2 regions of the Kitasatospora sp. NPDC038210 genome follow, and region 2 is predicted to be linked to the other one. Evidence: riboswitches for the same ligand, from Rfam matches in the RefSeq annotation. Region 2 holds a riboswitch; the other holds the start of a gene.
The links. A riboswitch is a leader RNA that binds a small molecule or an ion and turns the genes downstream of it on or off. The one in region 2 is predicted to bind thiamine pyrophosphate.
Positions count from the first base shown of each region.

Region 1 (5,471 bases), on a different contig from region 2:
CGTCGTTGGTGTACGGCAGCACCGTGAAGCCGTCGTCGACGAGGGTCTCGGCGGCGTCCAGCAGCTCGATCGGGTCCGGCAGGAGGGTCCGCTCGTCGGCGATCACCTCCAGCTTCACCCAGTCGGTGCCGAGCGCCTCGCGGGCCAGCCGGGCCGTCAGCACGGCCTCGCCGGCGGTGAAGCAGCCGGCCGTGTTGGGCAGCACGCGGATGCCGTTGCGGGTCAGCACGTCCAGGACGGAGCCCTGGGTGGAGGCGTCGACCCGGCGCATCGCGACGGTGGTCAGCTCGGTGCCGGAGGCGAGCAGGGCGCGCTCCAGGACCTCCAGGCTCGGCGCGCCGCCGGTGCCCATGATCAGCCGGGAGGAGAAGGTCGTCCCGGCGATGGTGAGCAGGTCGTCGGCCATCTCAGCCTCCCTGCACGGCGGTGAGGATCTCGATCCGGTCGCCCGCGCTCAGCGGCGTCTCGGACCACGAACTGCGGGGCACCACGGCCTCGTTCAGGGCGGCGGCGACGCCGGTGTTGGCCCGGCTCACGGTGGCCACCAGCTCGGCGAGGGTGGTCGTGGCGGGCAGCTCGCGGGGCGTGCCGTTGACGGTCAGGACGATCCCGGTCGGAGCCGTCCCGGCGGGTGCGGATCCGTGCGGCGCGGGCTCGGTGGGTGCGGTCGCGGTTGCGGCGGGTGCGGTCTCGGCCGGTGCGGATCCGGTCGGTGCGGTCTCGGTCATGCCTGGGCCTTCGTGGTGGAGCGGTCGGGGGAGAACCGGGTGGGGGTGAACGGCTTTGCCGGCTCCGGGAGTTCGCCAGTGGCCAGGTACTCGGAGAGCAGGTCGGCGGTCACCGGGGTGAGCAGCACGCCGTTGCGGTAGTGGCCGGTGGCGGCGACCAGCCCGGGAAGTGCGGTCGGGCCGAGCAGCGGTGCGTTGTCGGGCGAGCCGGGACGCAGCCCGGCCGAGGTCTCCGCCAGCGGGAGTTCGGTGATCCCGGGGACCAACTCGTGCGCGTCGCGCAGGAGTTCGTACACCCCTCCGGCGGTGACGGTGGTGTCGTAGCCCTGCTCCTCGGTGGTCGCCCCGATCACCAGCTCGCCGTTCTCCCGCGGCACCAGGTAGATGTGCCGGCCGCGCACCACGGCGCGGACGTTGCGGGAGAGGAACGGCCGGAAGGCGTCGGGGACGCGCAGGCGCAGCACCTGCCCCTTCACCGGGCGGATCGCGGGCAGCACGCCCTCGGGCAGACCGGCCAGCCGGTGGCTGTGCGGGCCGGCGGCGAGGACGACCTGGTCGGCGGTCACGGTCTGGTCGGTGCTCAGCCGGGCACCGACCGCGCGGCCGCCCTCGACCAGCAGCTCCACCGCCGCGGCGGGCCGGACGACGACGCCCGCCCGCTCCCCGGCCGACAGCAGGGCGGCGAGCATCCGCCGGCCGTCCACCTGGTGGTCGTCCGCGACGTGCAGGCCGCCGCGCACACCGGGGGCGAGCATCGGCTCCAGCCTGCGGGCCTCCCGGCCGGTCAGCCACGTCGAGTCCAGGCCGAGCCGCTGGTGGAAGGCGTGCAGTTCGCGCAGCTCCTCGCGGTCGTCGGAGTCCAGCGCCACGGCGATCGTGCCGCAGCGTCGGTAGCCGGTGTCCTGGCCGCCGCTCGCCTCGGTGAGCTCGGCGGCGAAGGCCGCGTACCGCTCGTTGGAGGCCATGCCGAGCCGCAGCAACGGCTCCTCGCCGTACTGGAGCTCGGTGACCGGGGCGAGCATCCCGGCCGCGACCAGGCCCGCCCCGCCGCCGGGGGAGGGGTCGACCACGACGGTCCGCAGCCCGCGCTGCGCCGCCCGCCAGGCGACGGCGAGGCCGATGATGCCCCCGCCGATCACCAGGACGTCGGCGCGGACGTCCGATGGCATGCGTGTCAAAGCTGCTCTTCTCCCTTCGCCGGTATGACCCGGATCAGGTTCGGACGGTCGCAGGCCGTGCCAGCCCGCCTCTCAGCCCGGTTCGCCGGGCTCCCGTGATGGTGTCCCCACCATAACGCCGGGGCCGGGGGCGGCCGAAGGGCCGTACGAAGGGTGGGACGGCCCCCAGGCCGCCGCGTGGTGCTGAGTACAGTGACGGGCGTGGCAGAGCTGAGCGGAACGGATCGGGTGGTCGTCGTCGGAGCCGGGCTGGCCGGGGCGCAGTGCGCCCTGAAGCTGCGGCAGGGCGGGTGGCGGGGGCGGATCACGCTGGTCGGCGAGGAGCCGCACGTGCCGTACGACCGGCCGCCGCTCTCCAAGGACGTGCTGCTCGGCAAGAGCGACAGCACCGCCCTGGACATCGACTACGCGCACCTCGGCATCGAGGTCCGCACCGGCGTCCGGGCCACCGGCCTCACCCCCGGCGTGCTGCACACGGACGGCGGCGACCTCCCGTACGGCTCGCTGGTGATCGCCACCGGCGCCGTCCCGCGGGCCCTGCCCGGTGCCGAGCGGGCGCACCTGCTGCACACCCTGGACGACGCGCTGGCGCTGCGCGCGCTGCTGCGCCCCGGTCTGCGGCTGGTGCTGGTCGGCGCGGGCTGGATCGGCGCCGAGGTGTCCACCGCGGCCCGTGCGGCGGGCTGCGAGGTGACCGTGGTCGAGGCGGGCCCGGCGCCGCTGCCCGGCGCGCTGCCGACCGTGATCGGTTCGGCGATGGCCGCCTGGTACACCGAGGCCGGCGTCGACCTGCGCTGCGGGGTCGGCGTGGCCGCCGTCGAGCCCGGCGCGGTGCTGCTGGCGGACGGCTCGCACCTGCCCGCCGACGAGGTGGTGGTCGGCATCGGGGCCCGGCCCGCGACCGAGTGGCTGACCGGCTCCGGCGTCGAGCTGGACGGCTCCGGCGCCGTCGTGGTGGACGCGCGGCTGCGTGCCGGCCTGCCCGGGGTCTTCGCGGCCGGCGACTGCGTCAGCTACCCCTCGGCCCGGGCCGGGGCCCGGCTGGCCGTCCAGCACTGGGACCACGCGCTGCAGTCCGGCGAGGCGGTGGCCGCCGCCGTCCTCGGCGCGGACGCACCGCCGTACGACCCGGTGCCGTACTTCTGGTCGGAGCAGTTCGGGCGGATGGTCCAGTACGCGGGCCGGCACGCCGAGGGCGACGAGGTGCTGTGGCGCGGCGGCCCGCTGGACGACTCCTGGGCGGTGCTGTGGCTGCGGGGCGGCGTGCCGAGCGCGCTGCTGACCGTGGACCGGCCGCGCGACCTCACCCAGGGGCGGAAGCTGATCGAGCGCGGCACGGCGCTGGACCCGGCCCGCGCGGCGGACCCGGCGGTGCCCCTGAAGTCGGCCGTGGCGTAGCCGCGGCGCCGGGGGCGTGTGCGCGACCGGGGGCCGAGGTGGCAGGCTGGTGCCGTGAGTGAGATCGATGCCAAGACTGAAGCCCTGGTCCCCGAGTGGCTGTACCTGCCCGACATCTCCGAGCGGTGGGGTGTGCTGGTCACCGAGGTCCGCAACATGGTCAAGAAGGGTGAACTGATCGCGGTCCGCCGCGGTCCCAACAAGTCGCTGCAGGTCCCGGCCGCGTTCATCGACGACGACGGCCCGGTCAAGCACCTGATCGGCCTGCTGACCGTGCTGCGCGACAGCGGGTTCGGCGACGACGAGATCATCGAGTGGATGTTCACCGAGGACGAGTCGCTGCCCGGCACGCCGGTGCAGGCGCTGTGGGAGAACCGGGCGACCGAGGTCAAGCGCCGCGCCCAGGCCATGGCCCTGTGATGACGGACCTCCGGACGAGGCTCGCCGACGCCCGGCTCTACCTGTGCACCGACGCACGCCGCGAGCAGGGCGACCTCGCCGAGTTCCTCGACGCGGCGCTGGCGGGCGGCGTGGACGTCGTCCAGCTGCGCGACAAGGGCCTGGAGGCCAAGCAGGAGCTGGCGGCCCTGGAGGTCTTCGCGGACGCCTGCCGCCGGCACGGCAAGCTGCTGGCCGTCAACGACCGCGCCGACGTCGCGCACGCGGCCCGGCCGGACGTGCTGCACCTCGGCCAGGACGACCTGCCGGTGCCGGCCGCCCGGGCGATCCTCGGCGAGGACGTCCTGATCGGCCGGTCCTGCCACGCCGAGTCCGAGGTGGACGCGGCGATCGCCGAGCCCGGGGTGGACTACTTCTGCACCGGCCCGGTCTGGCCGACCCCGACCAAGCCGGGCCGCCCGGCACCGGGCCTCGGCCTGGTCTCGTACGCGGCGAAGCAGGCCACCGACCGTCCGTGGTTCGCCATCGGCGGGATCGACCTCGGCAACCTGGACGAGGTGCTGGCCGCCGGTGCCCGCCGGATCGTCGTGGTCCGGGCCATCACCGCCGCGGAGGACCCGCGGGCGGCCGCCGCCGAGCTGTCCCGCCGCGTGCGGTCCAGCTGATCCCCGGCCGCCGCCGTCCTCAGTACTTGCGGACGGTGGCGGCCTCGGCCAGCGCCAGCAGGACCCCGCGGGCCCGCTCGTCCACCAGCGGGGCCGCCGCCAGGGCGGCCAGCGACTGCCGCATCAGCTCCTCGATCCGGCCCTCCACCAGCTCGGGCGCGCCGCTGCGGGCGACCAGCTCGCGCAGCCCGGCGACCTCCTCGGGCGCCAGGTCCGGCGCGCCGAGCCGCTCGTCCAGGTGCCGGGCGTCCTCGGCGGGCAGGCCGCGCATCGCGTGCGCGACCAGCAGCGTCCGCTTGCCCTCGCGCAGGTCGTCCCCGGCCGGCTTGCCGGTGACCGCGGGGTCCCCGAACACGCCGAGCAGGTCGTCCCGCAGCTGGAAGGCCTCGCCCAGCGGCAGCCCGAACGCCCCGAGGGCGTCCACCAGCTCCGGTCCGGCCCCGGCCAGCAGCGCGCCGACCTGCAGCGGGCGCTCGATGGTGTACTTCGCGGACTTGTAGTGCAGCACCGTCCGGGCGCGGTCCAGTGCGCCGTCGTCCGTCGAGTCGCCGGCCACCGGCTCCAGCACGTCCAGGTACTGGCCGAGCATGACCTCGGTGCGCATCAGGTCGAACACCGGCTTGGCGGCCAGGACGGCGGCCGGCTCCAGGCCCGAGCGCAGGAACAGCTCGTCGCACCAGATCAGCAGCAGGTCGCCGAGCAGCACCGCGGCCGAGGCGCCGTACTGCTCGCGGTCGCCGCGCCAGCCGCTGTCGCGGTGCAGCGCCTCGAAGCGGCGGTGGATCGAGGGCAGGCCGCGGCGGGTGTCGCTGCGGTCCATCAGGTCGTCGTGCACCAGGGCACTCGCCTGGAGCAGTTCCAGGGCGGCGGCCGCGTTGGCGATCCCGTCGCCCCCGGGTGGCGTGGCCGGGCCGCCGGCGGCGCGCCAGCCCCAGTAGCAGAAGGCCGGGCGCAGCCGCTTGCCGCCGTCCAGCAGGAAGTCGCGCAGCGCGTCGGAGGCGGGGACCAGCTGGGGCGAGATCTTGCCGAGCAGCGCGGACTGGCCGTCCATGAACGCGGCGAGCGCGGCGTTGACGCGTGTGCGGACGTCCTCCACGTCAATG
Region 1 covers NZ_JBVJYK010000005.1:178,909-184,379, forward strand. The annotation lists gene ACZ7KX_RS12465 (thiazole synthase) at 1-406, opposite strand, end outside; gene thiS (sulfur carrier protein ThiS) at 408-728, opposite strand; gene thiO (glycine oxidase ThiO) at 725-1,897, opposite strand; TPP riboswitch at 1,901-2,013, opposite strand; gene ACZ7KX_RS12480 (NAD(P)/FAD-dependent oxidoreductase) at 2,099-3,304, shown strand; gene ACZ7KX_RS12485 (Rv2175c family DNA-binding protein) at 3,359-3,724, shown strand; gene thiE (thiamine phosphate synthase) at 3,724-4,368, shown strand; gene ACZ7KX_RS12495 (polyprenyl synthetase family protein) at 4,388-5,471, opposite strand, start outside.
Region 1: linked by a shared signal. The riboswitch ahead of thiO (glycine oxidase ThiO) and the one ahead of ACZ7KX_RS10805 (purine-cytosine permease family protein) in region 2 are both predicted to bind thiamine pyrophosphate.

Region 2 (5,471 bases):
CCGTCCACACGTGCACCTCGTGCCCCAGCTCCCGCAGCCGGGTCACCAGCTGCGGGCGGGCCCGCACCAGCTCGATGCCGGGCCCGGCGATCCGCGCCCCGCCCGGCAGCGCCGCGCCCTCGCGCAGCCGGCCGACCAGCGGCAGCGCCCGCTCGAACAGGAACACCCGCCGGAACTCCGGCGCGGCGGCGGCCACCCGGTTCAGCGCGACCGAGGAGAAGCTCATGATCCGGGCGGACGGGCGGTCGTTCTCCCGGGCCGCGCCGATCTTGAACCGCTCCAGCATCCGCAGCAGCTCGGCCTCCACCAGGCCGCGGAAGCGCACCGGGTGCTTGGTCTCGATCGCGAGGTCCACCGGGCGGCCGCAGTCCACCACCAGCTCCAGCAGGCGCTCCAGCCGGAGCACGCCGCGCAGCTCGGGGTCGGTGCTGGGGCGGCCGGTCTTCCAGGCGCCGAAGTCGTACGCCTCCAGCTCGGCGAGCGTCATCGCCGAGACGGTGCCCCGGCCGTTGGACACCCGGCCGATCCGCCGGTCGTGCACGCAGACCAGGTGGCCGTCGGCCGTCACCCGGACGTCGCACTCCAGCGCGTCGGCGCCCTCGTCGAGCGCGCGCCGGAAGGCGGCGAGGGTGTGTTCGGGCAGGGCGTGGGAGGAACCGCGGTGCGCGATCACCTGGGCGGGCACCGCGGTGCGCGCCGCCGCCGAGGACAGGTCTGGGCTGGTCACAGGGCCAACGATAGGCGGCGGAGGTGACGGGGAGGCGAAGACGGCCCCAACCCGTGGGGCCGTCTGCCGGTTGCCGGGGGTCGCCGGGCGTCCACGCGGGGGACGCCGGGCCCCCGAGCGCGGGGCGTCAGCGCGCCGTGCGGCGGGAGAGCGGGGTGAGCGCCCAGGTGGCCAGGGCGGGCACCAGGAAGGCGAACAGCGAGGCGGAGGTCCACTCCTGCGGGGTGAAGTGCAGGGCGTCCTGGGCCGAGGTCCAGAAGTCCGTCCACCAGCCCGCCACCTTGGTCGGCGCGATGAACTGGTAGACCGCGAAGCCCAGCACCCACGGCAGCAGCATCGTCCAGCGGGCCGGCGCGTCCTCGGCGAGGTTCCAGCCGCGGCGCCCGGCGCCGAGGAAGAAGTCCACCGCCAGCACCGCCAGCAGCGGCACGAACACCGAGCCGATCAGGCCCAGGAAGTTGTAGTAGCTGTCGGTGAACTTGTCGATCTGCAGCGCCAGCACGGTGGTCAGCACGCCGATCCCGCCGCTCAGCACCCGGCGGTCCACCTTCGGCAGCAGGTTCTGCACCGACATCGCGGTCGAGTACACGTTGGCGAAGGACTGGTCGGTCTCGCGCAGCACCAGCACCAGCAGGAACAGCCAGCCGGCCCAGACGCCCAGGAAGGAGTCGAAGATCTTCTCCGGGTCGCCGCCGGACTGCAGCAGCGCCATCAGGCCGAGCACGTAGCACCAGACCTGGGCGATCGTGTAGCCGGAGAAGCTGCCCCAGAACGCCGAGCGCGCGGTGCGCGAGTGCCGGGTGTAGTCGGCGGCCAGCGGGACGAAGGAGACCGACACCGCGATCATCGCGTCGGTCGCGCCGAGGAAGCCGTGCCAGTTGCCGGCGCCCGGGTCCGGCACGCCCTGACGCCCCAGCTGGACGGTGAAGTACACCATCGCCACGGCCACCGCGCCGGCCACGAAGCGGCGCAGCACCGCGATCGAGCCCAGCGGCCAGATCGTCAGCGCGGTGGTCAACGCTCCCGCGAGCAGCACGAACAGCCAGCGGTAGCCCGTGGTGTGGGCGACGGTCTGGGCGCCCGCCGAGATGGTGAGCAGTTCGAAGACGCCCCAGCCGATGCACTGGACGATGTTCAGCACCGTCGGCAGGTACGACAGCCGGGTGCCGAACAGCCCGCGCAGGTTCGCCATCGCGGGGGCGCCGGTCCGGGCGCCGATCAGCGCGGCCACGCCGAGCATCGCGGTGCCGACGGCCGTGCCGACCACGATCGCGGTCACCGCGGCGGCCAGCGACAGCTCGCTGCCGGGGGCGCCGAGCACGGTGGCGGCGGTGGAGAAGCCGATCAGGCTGACGCCCAGGTTCATCCAGAGCGCGAAGTGGTCGCGGAACCGCAGCGTGCGCGGCGGTTCGGTGTCCAGGACCAGCGGCGCCTCGACGCGTTCGAGGCGCTCGGGGCGGTCCAGGACGGCGGTCGCGGCGCCCGTGCCGGCCGCGGGGCCGGAGGAATCCGCGGGGGCGGGGAAATCTCCGGAGCCGGAGGCACCCGAAGAAGAGGATGGCGAAGCAGACGGCATGGCCGATACTCCCTACGCCGGCATTACCCGGACAGGTTCCGGCGGTCTGCGCCCCCTCGACCGTGCGCCTCGCTCGCGTGGCGTACGGTCGACATGCGCACTCTCAGCCTGGTCGGTCCAAGCTCCCGCGTGTCAGTTTGGAGCGACAGGCTAACCGGCAGGGGGGCGAACGCCCAAGGCCACGGCGTGCGCGGTCCGCATCGCGGGACGCCAGGCGGGGAGGGGAGCCCCCGGCCGTCGGCACCGGCTAAGGATTCTTATGAGTTCTTCAGAGGGGTCCTTACGGCAATCGAATCGACAATGCGAAAAACTATGGTCCTTGGTTCTGCCAGCTATGGAGGTCGTCCGTGAGCACCGAGCGCGAGGTTGGGCCCACCGGGCCGCAGGGGGAGCAGCCCGCCGGCCAGGGGGCGGCTGAGTCGGCTCCCGACGGCCCCGCTCAGGGCGGGCACAAGCCGACCATGGCCTTCCGGCGGGTCACCGAGCCCGAGGCCGCGGGCGACGCCGTCGACGCCGCCCCGGCGGACGCGGCCCACGCCGGTGCCGCTCCGGCGGAGGGCGGCCACAAGCCGACCATGGCGTTCAGCCGGGTGCCCGAGTCCGCGGCCGAGCCGACGGGGTCGGAGCCGGCCCCCGAGGCCGCCGCTCCGGAGGGCGGGCACAAGCCCACCGTGGCCTTCACCAAGGTCCCCGCGCCGCAGGCCCCGGCCGAGGCGCCCGCCGCACCCGTCGCGCCGGCTGCCGAGGAGCCCGCCGTCGACCCGGCCACCGGGTACATCGACGCGCCGCCGCCGGTCCTGCCGCCCGCGCCGGCCGCTCCCGCGGCCCCGGTGCTGCCGCCGGCCGCGAACCCGTACGCCACGCCGACCCACGGCGTCCCCGCCGCCGGCGCGCACGACCCGTACGCCGCCGCGTCCGCCCCCGGCACCCCGGCCGCGCCCGGTGCGCCCGCCGCACACGGCCACCACCCGTTCGGCGCCGGCCAGCCGCTCGGCGGCTGGGGCCCGACCCACGACGCCACCTCCGGCGGCGCGGGCTACCCCGGCGGCCCGTCCGGCCCGCCGGGTTACCCGGCCGACTACCCCGGTGGCCCGACCGGCGGCGGCCCGCGCAAGAAGCGCGGCGGTCTGGTCGCCGTGATCGCGGCCGTCGCGCTGGTCGCCGGCGTGGCCGGCGGCGCCGTCGGCGTCACCGTGGCCGACCGCAACGGCAGCAGCAGCTCCGCGGACGACCACCGCAGCACCACCGTCCAGGCCAGCGACACCCAGAAGAACGAGCCCGCCCCCGGCTCGATCGCCGCCATCGCGCAGAAGGCGCTGCCGAGCGTCGTCACCATCAAGGCGCAGGGCAACGGCGAGTCGGGCACCGGCACCGGCTTCGTCTTCGACACCGAGGGCCACATCCTCACCAACAACCACGTGGTCGCGCCGACCCTCAACGGTGGCAAACTGACCGTCAAGTTCGCCGACGGCACCTCGTACAACGCCTCGGTGCTGGGCCACGCCGAGGGTTACGACGTCGCCGTCGTCAAGATCGACAACCCGCCGAAGAGCAAGCTGGCCCCGCTGCCGCTGGCCGACTCCGACAAGGTCAACGTCGGCGACGCCACCGTCGCGATCGGCGCGCCGTACGGCCTGGAGTCCACCGTCACCAGCGGCATCATCAGCGCCAAGGACCGCCCGGTCGCCTCCGGCGACGAGACCGGCTCGCAGGCCTCGTACATGAACGCCCTGCAGACCGACGCCTCGATCAACCCCGGCAACTCCGGCGGCCCGCTGCTCGACTCCGGCGGCGCGGTGGTCGGCATCAACTCGGCGATCCAGTCCAACGCCTCGGCCAACGGCCGGGCCGGCAGCATCGGCCTGGGCTTCGCCATCCCGATCAACCAGGCCAAGTGGGTCGCGGACACCCTGATCAAGACCGGCAAGCCCGTCTACGCCAAGCTCGACGTGCTGCGCAACGACGACTACAAGGGCGACGGCGCGCAGATCCAGACCAAGGACATCCAGGGTCAGCCGGCCGTCACCCCCGGCGGCGCGGCCGACAAGGCCGGCCTCAAGCCGGGCGACGTCATCACCAAGCTCGGCGGCGTGCCGATCGAGAACGGCCCCGCCCTGGTCAGCCGGATCTGGACGCACAAGCCCGGCGAGACCGTCGACGTCGAGTACACCCGCAACGGCCAGACGCTCACCACCAAGGTGACCCTCGGCCAGCGCGACGGCGACCAGTGACCCCCGCCCACCGACCCGAACGCTCCCGAACCATGTGCGCCGAACCCCGCCGGACCCGTTAGGCTGACCTCCGCCTGGAGAGCTGCCCGAGCGGCCTAAGGGAACAGTCTTGAAAACTGTCGTGGCGTGACCCGTCACCGTGGGTTCGAATCCCACGCTCTCCGCCGGTAGGAGAACCACCTGCTCAGGGCGGGTGCCGACATCGAGTCGGCACCCGCCCTCTGCGTTTGCGGGTCCCGGTCCCGGCGTCGCGGCGGGCCCAACCGGCCGCTGTGGCCGCGGGTTACGGGCCGGGGGCGGTACGCCCGCGGCGGAGGTCGAGGCGGTCGTCCGGCCGGTGGACCGTGCTTGCCCTCGACCGGGTCGAGGGTCCTAGCGTCGCCCGGCATGACCGACGCCGCCGTTCCCACCGCCGCCGATCCCGACGCCACCGTTCCCCGGGCTGCCGTGCGGTCGCCGCTGCCCCGGCCCTACCTGCTCTGGCTGGCCGGCACCCAGGCGGGACTGCTGGGCGACGCCGCTCTGTACTTCGCCCTCGGGTGGGCCGCGTCCGCGCACGGCGGCGGGGCGACCGGGCTCGTCCTGACCGCGATCACCGTGCCCCGGACGGCGCTGGTACTGCTGGGCGGCGCGGTCGCGGACCGGGTCGGCGCCCGCCGGGTGATGCTCGCCGCGGACGCGGTGATGCTGGTCGCGACCGCCGCCCTGGCGCTGGTGGCGGGCAGCCGCGGCACCCCGCTGTGGCTGCTGGTCGCGGCGGCCGCCGTGATCGGGACCGTCGACGCCTTCCACCTCCCGGCGAGCGGGTCGATGCCCAACCGGCTGGTGCCCGCCGACCGGTTGCCCCGGGCGCTCGCCCTGCGCCAGGCCGGCGGGCAGGGCGCCGCGCTGCTCGGGGCGCCGCTGGGCGGCCTGCTGGCCGCCGTCGGCGGGCTGC
Region 2 covers NZ_JBVJYK010000004.1:366,081-371,551, forward strand. The annotation lists gene ACZ7KX_RS10800 (glycerophosphodiester phosphodiesterase family protein) at 1-727, opposite strand, end outside; gene ACZ7KX_RS10805 (purine-cytosine permease family protein) at 855-2,303, opposite strand; TPP riboswitch at 2,296-2,442, opposite strand; gene ACZ7KX_RS10810 (S1C family serine protease) at 2,651-4,534, shown strand; tRNA gene ACZ7KX_RS10815 (tRNA-Ser) at 4,611-4,698, shown strand; gene ACZ7KX_RS10820 (MFS transporter) at 4,922-5,471, shown strand, end outside.